3 regions of the Paenibacillus sp. FSL R7-0026 genome follow, and region 2 is predicted to be linked to each of the others. Evidence: riboswitches for the same ligand, from Rfam matches in the RefSeq annotation. Region 2 holds a riboswitch; each other region holds the start of a gene.
What was found. Region 2 has a riboswitch for S-adenosylmethionine ahead of metA (homoserine O-acetyltransferase MetA). Riboswitches for the same ligand answer to the same signal wherever they lie in the genome.
Positions count from the first base shown of each region.

Region 1: it holds a riboswitch for S-adenosylmethionine, as region 2 does, so the genes downstream of both, MKY44_RS23465 (methionine ABC transporter ATP-binding protein) here and metA (homoserine O-acetyltransferase MetA) in region 2, are expected to answer to the same signal.
Region 3: it holds a riboswitch for S-adenosylmethionine, as region 2 does, so the genes downstream of both, mmuP (S-methylmethionine permease) here and metA (homoserine O-acetyltransferase MetA) in region 2, are expected to answer to the same signal.

Region 1 is NZ_JBBORG010000001.1:5,363,852-5,370,702, reverse strand. Features, by position in the region: gene MKY44_RS23470 (Cthe_2314 family HEPN domain-containing protein) at 25-741, shown strand; SAM riboswitch class I at 871-1,012, shown strand; gene MKY44_RS23465 (methionine ABC transporter ATP-binding protein) at 1,139-2,173, shown strand; gene MKY44_RS23460 (methionine ABC transporter permease) at 2,174-2,833, shown strand; gene MKY44_RS23455 (MetQ/NlpA family ABC transporter substrate-binding protein) at 2,908-3,747, shown strand; gene MKY44_RS23450 (DUF2167 domain-containing protein) at 3,871-4,875, opposite strand; gene MKY44_RS23445 (SDR family oxidoreductase) at 5,043-5,822, shown strand; gene MKY44_RS23440 (NifU family protein) at 5,961-6,206, opposite strand; gene MKY44_RS23435 (YuzB family protein) at 6,287-6,541, shown strand; gene MKY44_RS23430 (NAD(P)/FAD-dependent oxidoreductase) at 6,538-6,851, opposite strand, start outside.
Region 2 is NZ_JBBORG010000001.1:1,559,097-1,565,947, forward strand. Features, by position in the region: gene MKY44_RS07100 (ROK family protein) at 1-342, shown strand, start outside; gene MKY44_RS07105 (HRDC domain-containing protein) at 519-1,520, shown strand; gene corA (magnesium/cobalt transporter CorA) at 1,590-2,525, opposite strand; SAM riboswitch class I at 2,977-3,100, shown strand; gene metA (homoserine O-acetyltransferase MetA) at 3,337-4,254, shown strand; gene MKY44_RS07120 (PLP-dependent transferase) at 4,279-5,466, shown strand; gene MKY44_RS07125 (trans-sulfuration enzyme family protein) at 5,463-6,635, shown strand.
Region 3 is NZ_JBBORG010000001.1:5,635,927-5,642,777, reverse strand. Features, by position in the region: gene MKY44_RS24800 (spore germination protein) at 1-559, shown strand, start outside; gene MKY44_RS24795 (Ger(x)C family spore germination protein) at 556-1,758, shown strand; SAM riboswitch class I at 1,829-1,930, shown strand; gene mmuP (S-methylmethionine permease) at 2,023-3,435, shown strand; gene mmuM (homocysteine S-methyltransferase) at 3,413-4,480, shown strand; gene MKY44_RS24780 (FtsX-like permease family protein) at 4,564-5,001, opposite strand; gene MKY44_RS24775 (ABC transporter permease) at 5,016-6,851, opposite strand, start outside.

The DNA.
Region 1 (6,851 bases), 3.8 Mb from region 2:
GATTTGGAAAAGAGGAGGTTAGATATGCTGCGAACGTTGTTGGGGGAAAAGCCACGTATAAACGAAGGTAAATTGAAAGCAGCGATGGACGCAATGGCGCATACGCTTGAGCTATTTCAACGACAAATGCATGTGGACCAAGATCCCACGCATGACTATCGGAAACTGTATGTGTGGACTCAGGGACTCATCTCCTCACTGGATGAACTGGAGCAAAGCTGTTTCGCTGCTGCTCATTTTCGTAAAAAGGTCGTTGCAGGTTCAACGGATGATATGACGCCGACTGAAAAAGCCGAGTATGCTCGGTATGTGTATTTCTACAAAGATGGCTTTATCCGCTGCTTTGCCATTCTGGATAAAGTCGGCACGGTATTAAATGAAATATTCCAGTTGAATACTTCAAATACCAAAGCGCATTTTTCTTATTTTACTGTGTTAAGGCAGTTCGACTATGCGAGGGAACATCATGATCTTGCGTTGCTATTAATACAGATCAAGGACTCTTATCGTGAACCGATGAGCAAGCTGCGCAAACGACGTAATATGGAAATTCACTACATGAACTCAGAAATGCACGATGACCTGTGGCAGTTACATCAGACCTTGCAAGGTAAAGTGAAATTGGAGGATCTGAATCAGCATGTGCAGGAAATGCGTCAGGGCGTCGATATGGTCTGTGAAACGTTAACAGCCTCTTATAGTTATATCAACAAAATATGGAAAAGAAATAATTCCCTTTGACAAATCGGAATACTTGGAATATACTGAGTTTCAATCAAATGTTACACGGATATAATTGATATTTCAAAAGTTACGTTCACATTATAAAGCATAAACTACATGAACTTATAAAATCCTACAACAACATATTTCTTATCGAGAGCGGCGGAGGGACAGGCCCGATGAAGCCCGGCAACCGATTTGTAACGACATGATACATGTATCATTCGTTATAGATGTTAGGTGCTAATTCCTACAAAATGGTGCAAGACACGATTTTGGCAGATGAGAAGGTATATTCTTTCACGTGAAGAGCCCTCTTTGTATCTGCAAAGGGCTCTTTTTTTGTACTTTAAGGGGAGTTTTCCTTTAGATCGGGTAAAGATACATGTAGGTGGTTGGAAAGGGGCAAGTGCGATTGATTGAATTAAAAGGTTTAACGAAAACGTACGGCAAAGGGAAAAAATCTACAACAGCGTTATCCGAGCTGAATTTGAGCATCCAAAAGGGTGAAATCTACGGTGTGATTGGCCATTCTGGAGCGGGCAAAAGCACATTGATTCGCTGCATTAATTTGCTGGAACGGCCTACGGAGGGTGAGGTATGGGTCGACGGAATCAACTTGACTGAACTGAGCAAAACCGAATTGCAGCAACAGAGACGCAAGATCGGGATGATTTTTCAACACTTTAATCTGTTATCTTCGGCAACGGTATATGACAATGTAGCTTTTCCACTAAAGCTTGTGAATACACCCAAGGAAGCCATTGATCGCAAAGTGAAGGAAATGCTCGCACTGGTTGGTCTGGAGCACCATAGCAGCAAATATCCGGCTCAATTATCGGGTGGACAGAAACAACGTGTAGGGATTGCGAGAGCACTTGCAAGTGATCCAAATGTACTTCTCTGTGATGAGGCTACTTCGGCACTTGATCCGCAGACGACAAATTCAATCCTGAAGTTATTGCTCGACATTAATGAAAAGTACAACCTTACGATTGTGCTGATCACACATGAGATGCATGTCATTCAGAACATCTGTGACAAGGTGGCTGTCATTCATCAAGGTGGCATTGTGGAACAAGGACCTGTAACAGACGTGTTCTTGAAGCCGCAGCATGCGATTACGCGGGACTTCATGATGCGTGACCATGAAGCTGGACTTGCTCTGGAAGAGACCGCTCTGGCAAATGCAGGCGTTGAATTGCAGGCAGGTGCTGCTTCCAAACTTGTGAAGATATCCTTTCTGGGTAACAAAACGTATGAAGCGATTTTGTCTAGAACGGTACGTAAGACAGGCGTGGATTTTGCCATCCTGCAAGGTACAATCTCTACGATCAAACAGGTTCCTTATGGGCAGCTGACCGTTCGGTTCGAGGGTGATTCAAATGCGATTGATCGGACGATATCAGAATTAACCGCTGAGGGACTTGATGTGGAGGTGCTTCGTTAGATGGATTTTTCAACAGTTCGCTGGGAAGAGGTTGGTAAAGCCTCCATTGAGACACTGCAAATTTTGGGTGTATCAGGCTTGTTTACCGTAATTTTTGGTTTACCGCTCGGAGTGCTGCTGTTCATGACAGCACGATCTACTTCGATCAAGTCACGGACAGTGTACACTATACTATCCCTGATTGTGAATATTTTGCGCTCAGTCCCATTTATCATATTGATTGTTGCTCTTATTCCGTTCACTCGTTCACTCGTCGGTACTGCTACAGGTGTGTTAGGTGTTATACCACCTTTAGTTATTTCAGCAGCTCCTTACTTTGCTCGATTGGTGGAGACGACGTTGCGAGAAGTTGATCGGGGTGTCATTGAAGCGGCACAGTCGATGGGTGCTTCGACCGGACAGATTGTAAGACGGGTATTACTGCCTGAAGCGTTACCTGGTTTGGTTGCTGGGATAACCATTACCATCGTTACGCTTGTCTCTTACACGGCGATGGCGGGCATGGTTGGTGGTGGAGGTCTAGGAACGCTGGCAATCAACTATGGGTATTATCGTTATCAAAATGAAATCATGATTATATCCGTAGTGTCGATGATTATTCTAGTGCAAATTCTCCAGATGGCTGGAGATCGCTTGGTTACATTTTTCACCAGGAAATAACACATAGATAACATGATGGATATGCATTCATGCGGATGCCACATGAAAAAATGATTAGAGAAGGGGTTTTACACATGAAAAAATGGTCTTTTGCTCTACTTAGTCTTATGTTGATTGCGGTTCTCGCAGCTTGCGGAAACAACAAGGACGCCGATAGCGGCGCAGACAATTCAGCAGGTGCACCACGTACAGTTGAATTGAAAGTTGGAGCTTCACCTACACCACATGCAGAGATTCTGGAAAGCATCAAGCCTGAACTGGAAGCACAAGGTATTCGTCTGCAAGTCGTTACATTCAATGACTATGTACAACCCAATCAGCAGCTTGCTGATAAAAAATTGGATGCAAACTTCTTCCAGCACCAACCTTATCTGGACACAGAGAATAAAGAACGTGGATTCAACCTCGTTTCTGTAACACCTGTTCATGTTGAACCTTTTGGTGGATACTCCAAGAAGATTAAGTCTTTAGATGAATTGGCTGACGGCGCAAAAGTAGCAATTCCGAATGACCCATCCAATGGTGGACGTGCACTGTTGCTGCTCGCGAAGGAAGGCATTATTACGCTGAAAGACAACACAAATATCACATCTACGATTCAAGATATCACAGCCAATCCGAAGAACCTGGATATCATCGAGCTGGATGCAGCCATGATGCCTCGTCAATTGGATGAAGCAGATCTGGTATTCATCAACGCTAACTATGCGCTTGAAGCGAACCTGAATCCGGCGAATGATGCTTTGCTGATCGAAGATCTGCAAGGTAACCCATACGCCAACATCCTCGTTTCCCGTGAGGACAACAAGGATGCAGATGCAATTCAAAAACTGGCTGCTGCTCTGCACTCCGAAGAAGTGAAAACATTCATCAAAGAACGTTATAAAGGTGCAGTTGAACCTGCAACTGAATAATTCACGATATGTATGATATGATGTGAAGCTATTAAGAATAAGCCGTATATCTCTTCTGAAGAGATATACGGCTTATTTTATGTTTCCTAAGTCTGTGCTGACGTGGGATCAATAAGGGAAGGGTTAGGGCTTATCTTGTTTCTCCACGTCAGATTGATGTCCAGATTGGCGGTAGTAAGATAATTCATTCTGATCAGCATACTGCTGCTCATCTGCTTCTTGCAGGTACGTTCTCTCGGAGGGAGAGAGTGTTTCTTCTTCTCCGTGTGAGCTTTTGATCTTGTATCTGATCCACCCAATCAGACCGAGAACGACAACGAGGATCAAAGCCCATCCTTTTTTGAGCAAAAGAAGAGCACTGAATTTCTGGGAAGCTGTGTACCCGATCCCGCCCATCAGAAGACTGTTGAGTCCTATGGTGGATGTTTTGTCAGTCGAAGCATTGTACTCCTCGTAGGTGTATCCTGCATTGATGCTCAGCTTATGAAGTACGGTTTCCTCGAATGCCTGACGGCTCTGTTGAAAGTTGGCCGTATCTGTAACCAGAATGGCTGTGATGTATCCTTCGCGTGTCAGGAGTTTTACATTGTAATTGACCATGGCTTGCTGATCAGCATTCTTGAAACCAAGGGAGTAAACCAACTGATGTTTGGCACTGTCATATGCCGGTTCGATTTCCCACCCCGTTATGTACGTTCTATATTCAGGATCAAGTTCTCTGTTATCTTCTTCTGTGCCTCGGATATAACTGCTTAACAGCTCTTCGGCATTCAAATTTTGATCGTCATCATGGATATGACCCGTCTTCACGTACTCGAACACAACATACCACGAGCCGAATTCGCTATTGCTGGTTAGGCTTCCGATTTCATTCCCGTTAGGCTTCCCATCACTGTTAAGTATCGAGCGTTGGGTATTGGGCTTATCCAGATAGGAATGGCTTTCAGGGACTTCCAGGGTGGCCTTACCGTCCAGAGAGACAGATGCTGGTCCAGTAATCCAATCGTACTCATCAGGTGCTTGCTCATTCTCACTTGCCGCTGATACCTGTAAGGCACTAAAGACTGTGAATAAACTCAACATTAAAAGTGTAAGAAATGATATCCATCTTCTGTTCATTATATTCATGTAGTGGTCCTTTCGGGTTATATCCTCGACAGTACCATAGGTGTTTGTTTTCAATCAAGATATATTTGGAATTAAAGGTGGATAATCCCTTGTGGATAAGCGAGTTGTAGGAGGACGATAAATCTTTTATACTGGATAGTGACTGCTCTTTGAAGAGGGGGATGAACGTGAAGGGAAAGATTGCCCTCATAACGGGAAGTGCCAAAGGTCTTGGTAAAATGACGGCCCTCAGTCTGGCAGATCAAGGGTGCCATATTGCCCTCAACTATGTACACAGCAGAACAGAAGCTGAGGCTTTAAAGGCTCAGATTATAGCCAAGGGTGTGCGGTGCATTGCCATCCAGGCTGATATATCCAAGGTGGAAGATATCTCTTCATTGGTTGAGCAGGTGGAAGGTAACCTGGGCAGCATTGATATTTTGGTGAATAACGCAGGTCCATTTGTCCGTGAACGACGATTATTTGCTGATTATTCTGAAGCTGAGGTCCAGATGCTTGTGCAGGGAAATCTGTTGGGACCGATGTTACTGGATCAGCGTGTTTTGCCAGAGATGAGACGCAAGCAATGGGGACGCATTATCCATTTTGGCTTCAGTCATGCTGGAGAAGCGAGATCTTGGCCTCATCGCGCCGTATATGCGGCTGCCAAGGTGGGTCTGGTATCTTTTACAAAGACACTCGCGGTTGAAGAAGCCCCGTATGGAATTACGGTTAACATGGTATGTCCAGGTGACATTCGTGGTGCGAACAAAGAGAAAACGATTGATGAAATGGCAGGTATCACCGACGAGGAAACGCCAAGAGGGCGCCCAGGTAGCGGTGAAGACATTGCACGAGTGATTACGTATCTGTGCCTTGATCATTCCGATTTTATAACAGGTAACATTATGGATGTATCTGGAGGACTTGATCCGATTCGTCCCACCATACAGCGCGAGGATACTTAAAAGGTGAATTGAAGGATTGTACGTGGAAACGGGTCAAGGTGACTGTGAACATGGATTCTCTGCATATGCACACAAAAAAAGAGCCCTCCGCTTCATGCGAAGCGAAAGGCTCTTGAGGTTTATTTCGTGAAGGATTGATTAGAATACTTGTACGACTTCTTGTACACCCTCAACTTCTTCGAGAAGGGCACGTTCAATCCCGGCTTTTAAGGTAATGGTGGAGCTTGGGCAACTGCCGCAGGCACCGACCAGTTTCAGCTTAATGATGCCGTCCTCCACGTCGACCAGTTCCACGTCACCGCCATCGCGCTGCAGGAACGGACGAAGTTTATCAAGCACATCAGATACCTCATCATACATGGTGCTTTGTGCGTTTTCGCTCATATTGTTCAACTCCTTTCCTTCCTATATTATATTACAAATGGCCACAAATTAAAATGGTCAAACAAAGCAGGTGAACTTAAATGAGACCGATTATTGAATTTTGTGCCAATAATATGCATTTTGGCACAGATGAAGTCATGGATCAACTGGAAGAAAATCCAGACTATGACGTGATTGAATACGGCTGCCTCACCAACTGCGGCCAATGTTCTATGACTCCTTTTGCACTGGTGAATGGCGAAGTTGTCATCACGGACAAAGTGGAAGATCTATATAACGCCATTCTGGCCAAAATTGCTGAAGCCGATGTCTGGGACGAGCTCGATCTCGACTAACCGAGATGGCGCTTGGACATCCAGAGCACACCACTTTTCAAAATACGAGGTACACGTCCCATCATGGACGTTTTGCCCATCAGCCCAAACCCAGACTTCTTGCCGAGTGCACCGAGTGTGCCACGAAGCTTGAGTGGATGTGGATTGGGCTTTTCGCCTTTCCAGAGGGCATGCTGAATATGGGCGATCTGCTCACCCTGTACTTCCGCAGCTTGACCGCTAGGGGCGTAAGGTACACTGGCACAGTCACCAACGACATACACATCGGTATATTCCGGGATTTGGTAGTATTCATTCAGGACGACACGAC
Region 2 (6,851 bases):
CTTGCAGCAGGACCGGCCATTAACAAACGTTGGGAGCAACCGGCTTATGAGCTGCCTGCGGATCATAAAGCTTGGGAGATCGAAGCACATTACCTGGCACATGCACTGATGAATTATGTTCTCATTCTCTCTCCGCAGAAAATCGTCATGGGTGGCGGAGTAATGAAGCAGGAGCACCTGTTCCCGATGGTTCGTAGCAAACTGCAGGAGTTGCTGGCTGGATACGTTCAGCATCCTGCACTTCAATCCGAGATTGACCAGTATGTTGTTTCACCAGGACTAGGTGACAATGCGGGCCTGTGTGGTTCGCTGGCGCTTGCCAAGTTGGCATTGAATAAGTAGGTCATTAAGGGATTGACGAATTTTACCATTGTGGTATGATATGGGCAACAGCATAGTACGGTTAATGAGGAAGCACCTCTCTTGCATGGATTTTGCAGGAGAGGTGTTTTTTGTGCTGCCTGCAGGTAGCGTAACTAACCCGTATAGGCTGAAATGTTAAAGGGAGGGAACGGAGAATGGAAGTCATTTTCATGAACAGATTGTCCAGAATGTCAGATCAGAATGCAGAGTATGCACAGTTATGGATTGGGGAAGAGGAAGATAGTTGGCAACTGGGATGGAGTCGCTACGAGGAAGGAGAGCGTGAGGACAGCATCTGGTATGAAGGAACTTCTTGGGAGGAGCTGCTTCATATTTACCGTCATCAGCTTGCCACACAGATGAGTGAGGGGTACCGACCGCAGTTGCAGGGGTTATTTCATGAGAATGATGATCTGAAGTCACGCAGTTATGGTGGACAGCGGCTCCATTGTTACAGTGAGTTATACGGCAATGAGCAATTATATATGGATCTGTGCACATGGCGCAGGAAGAGAGCTGTGTCTGACCGGAAGGCACCGTATTTTATTGCAACAAATCGTCTGCTGCGTTTGATCAGTGCCTTTGTTCCGCAATCGCTGGATGAACTGATGCAACTGCCGGGCGTAGGAGAGAGCAAAGCAACTGAGTATGGTACGGAATGGATGGAGATTACAAACGGGTTGGAACGTTCAACGACATTCCCGCTGGACTGGGTATACACGGCACTGAAGGAAGAAGAGTATGAGAGTTGGTTATACAAGCAGAGAGAGCAGAAGTACAAGCAGGAACTTGATAAGTTCACCACGCGTAAGCAGGTGCTTGAAGGCATGAAGGAAGGGTATACGTTAGAGGAGATTGTTAATCGATCTGGATTATCCCGACGCGAGTTGGTTGAGCTGTTAGAGGCACTGGATCACGAAGGCTATGACACCGATTGTCTTCTTGATGTAGAGCTGGCAGTGATGCCAGAGAACGAACAAGAGGCCGTATGGAGTGCGTATGAGGAGCTGGGAGATACGTTCCTGAAGCCAGTATTACATAAGGTGTATGGAGGAGAGAAACCCGAAGGAGGAAGTCTGGAGCAGGTCTATGAAAGACTGCGCATGATTCGAATCCGCTTTCGTCGGCACGCAGAGACAGAGAAGAATGTTGGTTAATAATCAGAAATGAAAAAAGACGAGGCGTTTCCCCGGAGGAGCGCTTCGTCTTTGTTATTTCATACGAGTTTATACCCAGTCTTTCTTGCGGAAAATGAAGAACATGCTCAGGCCCAGGGTAACCATCAGGCCAATCACAACAAAATAGCTGTATTTCCAGTTAAGCTCTGGCATATTCGTAAAGTTCATGCCGTATATACCGGTAATGACTGTCAGCGGCATAAAGACCGTGGTAATGGCGGTAAATACACGCATGATCTCATTCGCCCGGTTCGCAATACTGGATTGGTAGGCTTCTCGCAAGTTGCCCATCAGGTCGCGATAAGTCTCAAAGGTTTCAGATATTTTTACAGCATTCTCATAGATGTCACTGAAATACTTTTGCAGTTGATCATCGATGAGACGCAGATCTTTTTTATTCAAGGTGTTAATGACCTCTTTCTGAGGTCCAAGGACTTTTTTCAGCCACAGAATCTCACTGCGTAGCCCGATAATTTCATTCAGATGTGACTTTTTGGTGTGCATCAGAATGTCTTCCTCAAGCTTCTCGATCCGTGCTTCAATTCGGTCACCTACGGTGAAATAATTATCAACAATCAAGTCAACCAGCAAATACAGCAGACGATCCGGTGTACTGATTTCCTGTTCCCACAGGATGGGTTTCAGTGTGCGCAATTCGCTGACCTTTTGCTTCGTAACACTAATAATGAAATGTCTGCCGAGGAATAAGTTCACCGCACGTAGAAATATCTCTTCATCATCAAAACGGATGCTATTAATCACAATAAAATAATGGTTCTCATAAATTTCAATCTTCGGACGTTGTTCTTCGTCACTGAGACAGTCTTCCACAGCCAGATCATGCATCAAGAACAGCGGCTGAAGTACCGCCAAATCGTCTACGTCTGCATCAATCCAGTAAAATCCTTCCGCTGGTGGAGTCAGCGCCTGCTGAATGTCGTCCACCGGAATAAATACACCGTTGTTTACCAACCGGATTTTCATCGTTAATCTACTCCTTCTGCACCCGCCAACTTGGCGGATATTATCATAATGGGCGCAAAAAGAACAAATCAGCCGGTCGGCAGCGGAGCCTGGAGATCAGGGCTGCGTTCACTATATAATCAAACGGAAGTCACGTCCCGCTGCCGGCATGCTAATGTCAATTCTCTATGCAGTTTGTCGGAATTCGGCTGCCAGTCAGGCCTCGGGTCGCCATCCATTTAATATGTCACCTCTCACATAAGGGTTTATAACACCTTGTTTAGTATACCGCTGCTACAAGGTGCTTTCAAGCGCAAAAATGTGTCTATTTCGCGCCCTGAGGCAGTGTATGACGACGGATGATGAACGGTTCCGATCTGGGAAGCAGACATCGAACTGCAACTTGACGTGAGGGCATTAATGTAATAAAGTAGACGGTGAACCATATTAAATTACAATCTAATACAGCGAAATCTTATCAAGAGTAGGTGGAGGGACTGGCCCGATGAAACCCGGCAACCGGCGGTATACCGCACGGTGCTAATTCTTGCAGCGACTAAGTGTCAAGTGGCACTGTTGTAACTGAGAGATGAGAGAGGCGCATATCTATTTTACATATGACCTTTCTCGAAATCCGAGGAAGGTCTTTGTCATATGCCCCGACTTCTCAGCAGTGATTTTCGCTAAGGAACTTGAGGTTGTTTGTAACGTTGGATGAGAGCGCAATTCAATGTTTTTACAAGCTCAAGGCAGTCTATAACTGTATTGATGTGAAGACATCAAGCCAGGGGTGGCTGCATCTATTTATGCACAAGGAGGAGTTAGACTTACTATGCCAATCAAAATACCCGATACTCTACCAGCAAAAGAAGTACTTGAAGGAGAGAATATCTTCGTCATGGATGAAACTTCTGCATATCAGCAGGATATTCGTCCACTCCGTATCGCTATATTAAACCTGATGCCCACAAAGGAAACGACCGAAACACAATTGCTTCGTCTGGTGGGAAACACGCCTATTCAGGTGGATGTCGTTCTTGTACATCCCAAATCCCATACGTCGAAGAATACGTCTCAGGAGTATTTGGATCTGTTCTATAAAACCTTCGATGAGATTGAGCACCGCCGTTTCGATGGAATGATTATTACGGGTGCCCCGGTGGAACAGATGGATTTCGAAGACGTGAACTATTGGAATGAAATCCAGGAGATCTTCGAATGGACCAAAACCAATGTGACTTCAACCCTCCACATATGTTGGGCTTCCCAGGCAGGTTTATACCATCATTTTGACGTACCTAAGGTTGCACTTGATGAGAAGTGTTTTGGCGTTTTCCCACATACCATCAATAAACCACATGTTCCGTTGTTGCGTGGATTTGATGAAGTATTCAACGTTCCACATTCCCGTCATACGGAAGTGAGACGCGAAGATATTGAAAAGAATGAGAATTTAGAGATCTTGGCTGAATCCGAGGAAGCGGGTATCTTCCTGGTTGCTACCAAAGACGGTAAACAGATTTTTGCCACAGGACATGCCGAGTATGACCCGTTCTCATTAAAGTGGGAGTATGACCGGGATGCAGCCAAAGGGTTGGATATCGCATTGCCTAGACATTATTATCCGAATGATGACCCTTCCCGTGTGCCACCAGCTACTTGGCGCGCTCATGCCAACTTATTATTCTCTAACTGGCTCAATTACTATGTGTATCAAGAAACACCTTACGATATTGGCCCGCAAATCTAATCGAGATTACAGGAGGATGCAGCAATGGAAGACAACAACAAGTTGAAAATCGAAAGCCGCTTAGCACAAATTGGGTCCATCAATGAACCGGTAACAGGCGCCATTAACTTTCCGATCTATCAATCCACTGCGTTTCGCCACCCGAAGCTTGGACAAAGCACGGGGTTTGATTATATTCGTACGACTAATCCAACCCGTAAAGTATTGGAAGAAGCCGCCGCAGCACTGGAGTCCGGTGATGCAGGGTTTGCCTGTAGCTCGGGAATGGCCGCGCTGCAAACGATTTTTGCCATGTTTGGTCAAGGGGATCATCTGATTGTATCGCTGGATCTGTATGGTGGAACCTATCGTCTGCTTGAACGCATCTTGTCCCGTTTCGGCGTAACTGCAAGTTATGTGGACACGAATGACCTAGCAGCACTGGAGAAGGTTCGTCAACCGAATACGAAAGCTGTATTTATTGAGACACCAACCAATCCACTGATGATGATCACCGATGTGGAAGCCGTTGCTTCCTGGGCGAAAAGTTACAACCTGTTGACCATTGTTGACAACACGTTGTTGACTCCATTTTTCCAACGTCCGATTGAACTGGGTGCCGATATCATCATTCATAGCGCTACCAAATATCTGGGCGGACACAATGATGTGCTCGCTGGACTAATTATTACCAAAGGTGAGGCGTTATCTGCAGAGATGGCGTTCCTGCATAATTCCATTGGAGCGGTATTATCTCCAAGTGACTCCTACCAGTTGATGAAAGGTATGAAAACGCTGGCTCTTCGCATGGAGCGTCATGAGCACAATGCAATTACTATTGCCAAATACTTGCTTGAGCACCCAGCGGTGGTTGAAGTGTATCATCCAGGTCTATCCGATCACCCGGGGTATGAGATACAGAACAAACAATCCACGGGTAATACAGGTATCTTCTCTTTCAAAGTGAAGGATGCACGTTATGTTGAACCGTTGCTGCGTCATATCAAACTCATTGCTTTTGCCGAAAGTCTCGGCGGAGTCGAATCACTTATGACTTATCCGGCAGTACAAACTCATGCGGATATTCCGCTTGAAATTCGTGAAGCCGTAGGTGTGGATGACCGTTTGCTCCGGTTCTCTGTAGGCATTGAACATGCGGATGATTTGATTGCAGATCTCGGCAATGCTCTGACAGCTGCACAACAGGAAGTGGAAGGAGGCGTGCACTCATGAGTGAGTCCAATAACAAGCCCAATTCCGAGTTGAAATTTGATACCAAATTGCTCCATTTTGGCGATGAAATTGACAAAACGACTGGAGCCTCCAGTGTACCGATCTACCAAGCATCAACCTTCCATCATTTTGATATCTTCAATCCGCCTCAACATGATTACAGTCGTTCAGGTAATCCGACACGTCAGGCTTTGGAAGATTACATCACATTGCTGGAGGGCGGCGCACGAGGCTTTGCCTATTCTTCGGGGATGGCTGCGATATCAAGCGTGTTCATGATGTTCTCCGCAGGGGATCACATGATTGTAACGGAAGATGTATATGGAGGTACGTATCGTTTGCTTACTTCCATATTAAGCCGTATGCAGATCGAGACAACCTTTGTAGACATGACCAATATAGATGAAGTAAAAGCGGCACTCAAGCCAAACACCAAGGCAGTTTATATGGAAACACCGTCGAACCCTACACTGCGAATTACGGATATCGCTGCTGTAACTGACTGGTCGAAGGAACATGACCTGATCACGATTCTGGATAACACCTTTATGACACCGTACTATCAGCGTCCAATTGAGCTTGGTGTGGACATCGTCGTACATAGTGCTACGAAGTTTCTTGGAGGTCACAGTGATGTACTGGCAGGGTTAGCCGTTGCTCGCACGGAATCACTTGGCGTACAACTGAAACAGTTGCAAAATGGACTTGGAACTGTACTCGGGGCACAAGAATCCTGGCTTCTGATGCGCGGGATGAAAACCTTGGGGGCTCGCATGGCTCATAGTGAACGGAGCACAGACAAACTGGCGGCATGGCTTAATGAGCGCAGTGATATTACCGCTGTCTTTTATCCTGGACTGGAGGATCATCCGGGCCGTGAGGCACATGAGCGCCAGTCCACAGGATATGGAGCTGTCGTTTCTTTTGACGTCGGCTCAGGTGATCGTGCAAAAGCAGTTCTTAACCGGGTGAAGCTACCCATAGTTGCTGTAAGCTTGGGAGCTGTGGAGAGTATTCTGTCCTACCCAGCGATGATGTCTCATGCGGCAATGCCGGCTGAGGTTCGCCGTGACCGTGGCATTACAGATGGGTTGCTGCGCTTCTCCGTAGGTCTGGAAGATATCGAAGATCTGATTGTAGATTTGGAGCAAGCACTTCAGGAATCCTAACAAAAGAGGATGCCCGAATACGCCGACCCGTATCACTTAAGTTCGAATAAATTCCATTCCATATGTAAAAATTTTTACTTATTTTTAAAGCACCTGAACATAAGGTGCTTTTTTTCACATGTAACCTGTGTTACGATATGTGGAGTACAGAAATACGATGTTGCCACCAGAACTTGCTTCTCTTGAACAAGTTGGGACGGATCGTTATATAATTTC
Region 3 (6,851 bases), 4.1 Mb from region 2:
GGTTATACCCGTTTTCCATGGATTAAAGCCTTCACTATTATCTTATACGGGCTATGAGGTGATGTTAATCATGACTGCCTATATGAAAAATCCGAAGAAGAGCAATAAAGCGATGACCTGGGGGATACTCATATCCACTATTATCTACTTGATCACGGTGGTGATGGTTATAGGCAGTTTATCGCTCGATGGCATTAAAACTCGAACCTGGCCAACGCTGGATTTGGTAAGAAGCTTCGAAATCCAGGGTCTGATATTCGAGCGTTTTGAATCCTTATTGCTGGTCATCTGGATTATGCAAATCTTTTCGACTACAGCAATTACACATTACTGCGCTTCGGTGGGTATTCGTGATTTGTTTCGTTCCAAAAAAATCAAAGGTATCATGTACGGCCTGCTTCCGTTCATTTATCTGACAGCAATGATACCCAAAACAGTGGATGATACTTTTGCACTAGGAGATATGCTGGGCAATGTGTCCGTATTTTTGTTTGGCATTTTACCTCTGGTACTACTGTTGTTAAGTCTGATTCGCAAAAAAGGAGGCAAGCATGCATGATTACATTCCGTATGTTGTTACGCTTAGCCACTGTATTATGCATTCTCTTAACGATATCCGGATGTTGGAGCAGTCGGGAGATAGAGGATCTAAGTGTCTACGTCGGTCTTGGGATCGATATCGGTAAAGAGACAGAATTTGAGAAAGACATCGCTAATCAGGGAGGAGCGTATTCCAAGCAGAACAATTTGACGGCCACGGTACAGATCGCTCCCGGTAATTCAAGTAGTCAAAAGAGCCAACAATCCGGTTCGCCTTCTTCTGGTAAAACGTCCTATTCCAATGAACAGCTTACTGGAGATTCCTTGCTGCAAATCTTTCGTCAGTTTGCTCTGAGGCGAGATCATCCGCTCATCGGACATCATCTGAAGGTCATCGTTGTGTCCAAGGATATTGCCAAAAAGTATGGTCTGGATCAGCTGCTGGATTTTGTACTTCGGGATAACGATATTCGCCCTAACTGTCTGGTGTTGATTAGCCATCATCGCGCCGTTGATGTACTGACTTCAGATGATCCTTCCCGGATTCCAGCATTTTATCTTACAGGTATTACCAGCAATTCGTACTTGTCCAATAAAATCCTGGACCCGGTTCTACTCTCCAAATTAGATGCACAAATGCAATCTGGTTCCAGCTTTTTGCTCCAGAATGTACTGAACTCCAATGGAGAGGACAAGTTCTCCGGTGCCAGTATATTTGATGGGAAAACGACCAAATTCATCGGAGAACTTAGCCAAACGGACCTAGAAGGGCTATCGTGGATCAGACCTAAAGAAAAAGGAGGTATCTTGAAGACATACAATAAAGCGGGATTCACTGTTGTATATGAAATGAAGAAGAAGAAAACAAAAGTAATTCCCAAGGTGGTTGGTAATGACATTTCATTCCATGTAAAGGTCGAATCCGAAGGCTGGTTGATGGAAGATTGGCGTTCTCCCGAAAGAGAGGAAAAAGGGGATTATCTTAGAGAATTGGAAAAAGAATTTGCTGAACTTGCCGAGCAACAGATTCGACAATTGTTATACAAACTGCAGCATACCTATAAAGTAGATGTTGCGGATTTTCGGGATAGCTTACGTATCAAAGAACCTAAAACATGGAAAAAAGTCAAAGACGATTGGGATAAAATTTTTAGCACCGTGCCGATCACGTATGAGGTAAAGACCACCATCACGAATCCGGGGTCTTCCACCGAATAGCGAGGTGTGCCATTTATTATTTAAATGTTGACACATTCATGATAGATCGCTATATTAGTAAAAAATCATTTTCTTATCCAGAGAGGTGGAGGGACTGGCCCTTAGAAACCTCAGCAACAGATCTGAAGGATACTGTGCTAATTCCAGCGGGTGAAAGCCTGATAGATAGGAGCGTTTGTTTTTATTTGTCAGTAACGGCGCACTCTTTAGGCAGAGTGGGTCTTTTTTGTTTTTTCTGGATGAAGAAGTAGGGGAGCAGCAGGTATGGAGAACAACAACGACAAAGGGCATTTTCAGCGGAAAATGCAGGCACGGCATGTGGTCATGCTCTCTCTCGGAGGAGTCATTGGAACGGGATTATTCCTCAGCTCAGGTTACACCATTCAGCAGGCGGGACCACTGGGAACCATTCTGTCCTATCTGATCGGAGCGATCGTTGTATATCTGGTGATGCTCTGTCTTGGTGAACTGTCTGTTCATATGCCAGAGACGGGAGCATTTCATAGTTATGCAGCCAAATATATCGGACCAGCAACAGGTTACACGGTGGCTTGGTTATACTGGTTAACCTGGACTGTTGCGCTTGGCTCCGAATTCACAGCCGCCGGATTGCTGATGCAGCGCTGGTTCCCATCGGTGAACGTATGGATATGGAGCGCGGTTTTTGCACTGATGATCTTTCTGTTTAACGCTTTAACGGTGAAATTATTTGCGGAATCCGAGTTCTGGTTCTCATCTGTAAAAGTAGTGACTATCGTAATCTTCATTATAATCGGTGGCGCAGCCATGTTCGGCATCATCCCGATGGCGGATTCTGAACCGGCTCCATTTCTATCAAATATTACTGCATCCGGGTGGTTCCCTCATGGGGCTACAGCGATATTGATGACCATGCTTGCTGTAAACTTTGCCTTCTCAGGCACCGAGTTAATCGGCATTGCCGCTGGTGAGACGGAGAACCCGGAAAAGACGATACCAAAAGCCATTCATACAACGCTGTGGCGTTTGGTTATTTTCTTCATCGGAACGATTATTATCTTGTCGGCCTTGCTGCCCATGTCGGATGCCAGTGTACTGGAAAGTCCGTTTGTAGCGGTAATGGAGCGGGTGGGTGTACCCTATGCAGCAGATATTATGAACTTTGTTATTCTGACGGCGATTCTCTCTGCTGCCAATTCAGGCCTGTATGCATCTTCACGGATGCTCTGGTCTCTGGCTGATAAAAAAACGATCTCCCCGTGGTTTGCCAAATTGACCAAAAGCGGGGTACCCCTGAATGCACTTCTGATTAGTATGGTGGGTGGTGCGTTGGCATTGCTGTCCAGTATTATTGCGCCAGGTACGGTGTATATTACGCTGGTCTCCATTTCAGGTCTGGCTGTCGTTGCGGTATGGATGAGCATCAGTGCCTCCCAATACATGTTCCGCAGACAATATATCCGGGAAGGACATGCGGTCAAAGATCTGGTCTACCGCACACCACTGTATCCGGTGGTACCCATTGTTTCATTTATATTATGCCTGGCTTCATGCATAGGTATTGCCTTTGACCCGACACAGCGAATTGCGCTGTATTGTGGGGTTCCGTTTATCGCAGTATGTTACGCTGCTTATTATCTGACAGAACGTGTGAATAAGAAAAGAGGACAAGTACATGACGCAAGCACAACAGACTAACCCCATAGAACAGATTTTGCGTGAACATCCGGTCATGATTCTGGATGGAGCGTTGGCAACGGAACTCGAACAGCATGGATGTGATCTGGATGATCCACTATGGTCTGCTCGTGTGTTGCTTGAGAATCCGGATGTTATTGTTCAGGTCCATGCAGATTATTTTCGAGCAGGAGCCGACTGTGCGATTACATCCAGTTATCAGGCGACGGTGGGTGGCTTCAGCAAGAGAGGAATCGATGAACAGGCAGCACTAGAGCTGATCCGCAAGACGGTGGAACTGGCTGCACAGGCGAGAGATGACGTGTGGGCAGAAGTGCAGAGTAGTTTAGCAGGGAGAGGAAGCTCGACAGGTCAGCTTGTAGAAGCTCCTTCGGTACGTTCCGAGAACGTGGAGAATGAGGAGCATTTAACAGATCGTACAGGGGATCGCAAAGAAGACTGTCTTCGTCCACGTCCAATTATTGCCGGGTCCGTTGGACCGTACGGCGCCTATCTGGCGGATGGTTCAGAGTATGTGGGACATTACGGCGTGTCGGATGAGACACTTGCTGCATTTCACCGTCCGCGTATGGCGGCGCTGCTTGAAGCGGGTGCTGATATTCTGGCGTTTGAGACGATTCCTTCCTTGCAGGAAGCACAGGTGCTGGTTGATTTACTGAAGGAGTTTCCTCGTGCGTATGCCTGGTTATCTTTTTCTTTAAAAGACGGGACAAGCATCAGCGAGGGCACACCGCTTGATGTATGTGCACAGACGTTTGGCTCCGAGCCGCAGGTTGCTGCAATTGGCCTGAACTGTGCTCCGATGGAAGTGGTGACGGAAGCAGTGGGTATTTTGAGCCGTGCCAGCGATAAACCTGTTATTGTCTACCCGAACTCGGGTGAGACGTATGATGCAGTGACGAAGACGTGGAGCGGACAGGGTACATGTGGCAGCATGAGTGATGCTTCGGAACAGTGGGTTGCTGCGGGCGCGAAAATTATTGGCGGCTGCTGCCGTACTACGCCACATCAGATTGGTGCACTTGCGAAGAAATGGCGGAATTAGTTCATATCATGATAACAAGCCCTTCCACATCCTATAGAGGTATGGAAGGGCTTGTTTTATTGTGTTAAGGCATTCTGATTACATTATTCGATAACCAGTATACGTGGCGATGCTTCCCGAATGATTCTCGAAGAGAACCACGAGCCAAGACTGGCTGCAATGATGCTTAGACAGGTGAACAGTACCATTCCACCCCAATGCAGGATCAGTGGAAGCTGTACGATACCATAACCGGAAAGGACCATTTCGAGTAGAAGAGGCAGCAGGTATACGCCGAAGAAAATACCCAGTATGGCTCCCACGGAGGACAGTATGAACATTCCCATGGTGAGCGACAACCGGATTTGGCGAGATGTCATTCCCAGCGATTTGTATATCCCGTACGTTCTGCTTTCTCTACGGATATTGATTCTACAGATACTGAAAATAATGATGAACGTCACAATGATAAATAGCAATCCAATCAGACTCATCGGATAGATCAGGATATTAGCGGCTTCTGCGTAAACGGAATCAAGCAATGTCTTCTGAGTAACTACCGAAGCAAAATCTTTAATTGCTCATTTAATTCCGAGGCAACCATACCCGCTTGTGCCATATCGTTCACATTGATGAAGATATCATCAAATTCACTATAATCCGGGTTCACACTTCTCATGGCATCAATGGTGATTCTGCCTGAAACAGACATGTTGGCGATCGCCTGATAGATGCCTGTGATGAGGAATGTACGCTTTTCTCCTTCAATATAGATATCGATAAGATCACCGAGATCTTTATTTGATGCTTTGGCTACACTTACACCAATGGCAATTTCATTCGCATGTTGTGGGTTAACCCCTTTTAACGTTTCGAATCCAAGTTCCTGATAACTCCCGTCCAGTACACTCAAGTTGAGACTGATGGATTGGCCCTCTACTGCTGCCAAAGACTCCGGGCTAATTACACCCGTTGTGTTCCCTTGCCAGCCTGCATTACTAATCCGTGTATCCTCTTCTAACGTTTGTTTCAATTCAGTCTTTGGAAAGTTACCTTTGTTCACGACTACTGCTGCGATATTGGCATTGTCATATCCCCATTTAGCTGCGGTCTGTTCAATTCCGGTTATACTGGTCAGCAGAACATAACCCAGAACAAGTACGGAGGAAGCCATGGTGGTTAGCAGGAGTGTTAGAACAGAGCTTTTGGTGTTTTTGAACACATGTCGGAATCCAAGCACGGCGGTCACAGGCAGTCGTGTGAATCCGATCCAGTGCGCCAATGGTGAATTCATTCTGCCAGCCATCCGGCTGTGATCTGTCTCCGACATACCATAACGAATAGCCTGCACGGGCTGTACGCTGCGTGCCTTTTTGGCATATAACACAGTGAACAGAATCACTAGAGCAAATAGAAGTAAGCCGGCCAGTACGGCTGCGTCCAATCCTTGGACTGGAATGTTCTGATTCCCCACTCGAAGAGAGGATACAGAAATATTAATGATCCATTTGGATATCCATATACTGAGTGCAAGTCCGGGGATAATAGCTACGATGGATAACAATGCATATTGAATAACATAGGTGCCTATCGTTTTTCGGGAAGTCAAACCTAGTGATTTGAGGATTCCTATCGTTCTGTAATTGGCCAGAATGGCATCCGCAATCGTAAACCCGATGGTCACCAGGGCGATGGATAGCATGACAACACCCATGAATATCATGATGAAGCCAATAACCTGATTGATGATCAGATAAAAAGAGGCAATGGCCTCGAACTCCATTTTGGATTCCAGAAACGGAATACCTGTCTCACGATTGTATCGTTCCCAATACACCGAATTCATGCTGTAATCGTTAAAATGGATGCCCATCATACGATTCTCGTTGCCAGCAAGTGTCACGAGATCATGTTGATAATCGGTAGGATTCATCCAGACCCGTGCTGTATTGGAGAAGGGTGCCCCATATGGTACATCGATGACAATACCCGATACATTCAATTCGAGTGTGCTTGAGCCGGTTTTGACGCCAATGGTATCACCTACGGAAATATGATAAGCATTCGCCATGGACGTTGGAATCCAGACGGAGCCTTGTTCGGGAACTGTGTCGGGCGTCCCGCTTGAGAAAATTAGTTCATCCACACCCCATGGCGGTGGAGGCGTATTAAACATGTACAGATAGATGTTAGGGATGTGAGTTTCATTCAAAATGATGCCTGACAATGTACGATACGTTAGCAAAGGAGACACCTGAACTCCATCCTGAGAAGCCCACCAGTTGTGCACAGCGTCAGGGTCATTCAGTCCTTTTTCAAACGTCAGGATCTGATGAGATCCATGGGTTCGGGTATGCATTTCATAAAACTGATTGCCTGTGTTCGCCAGAAT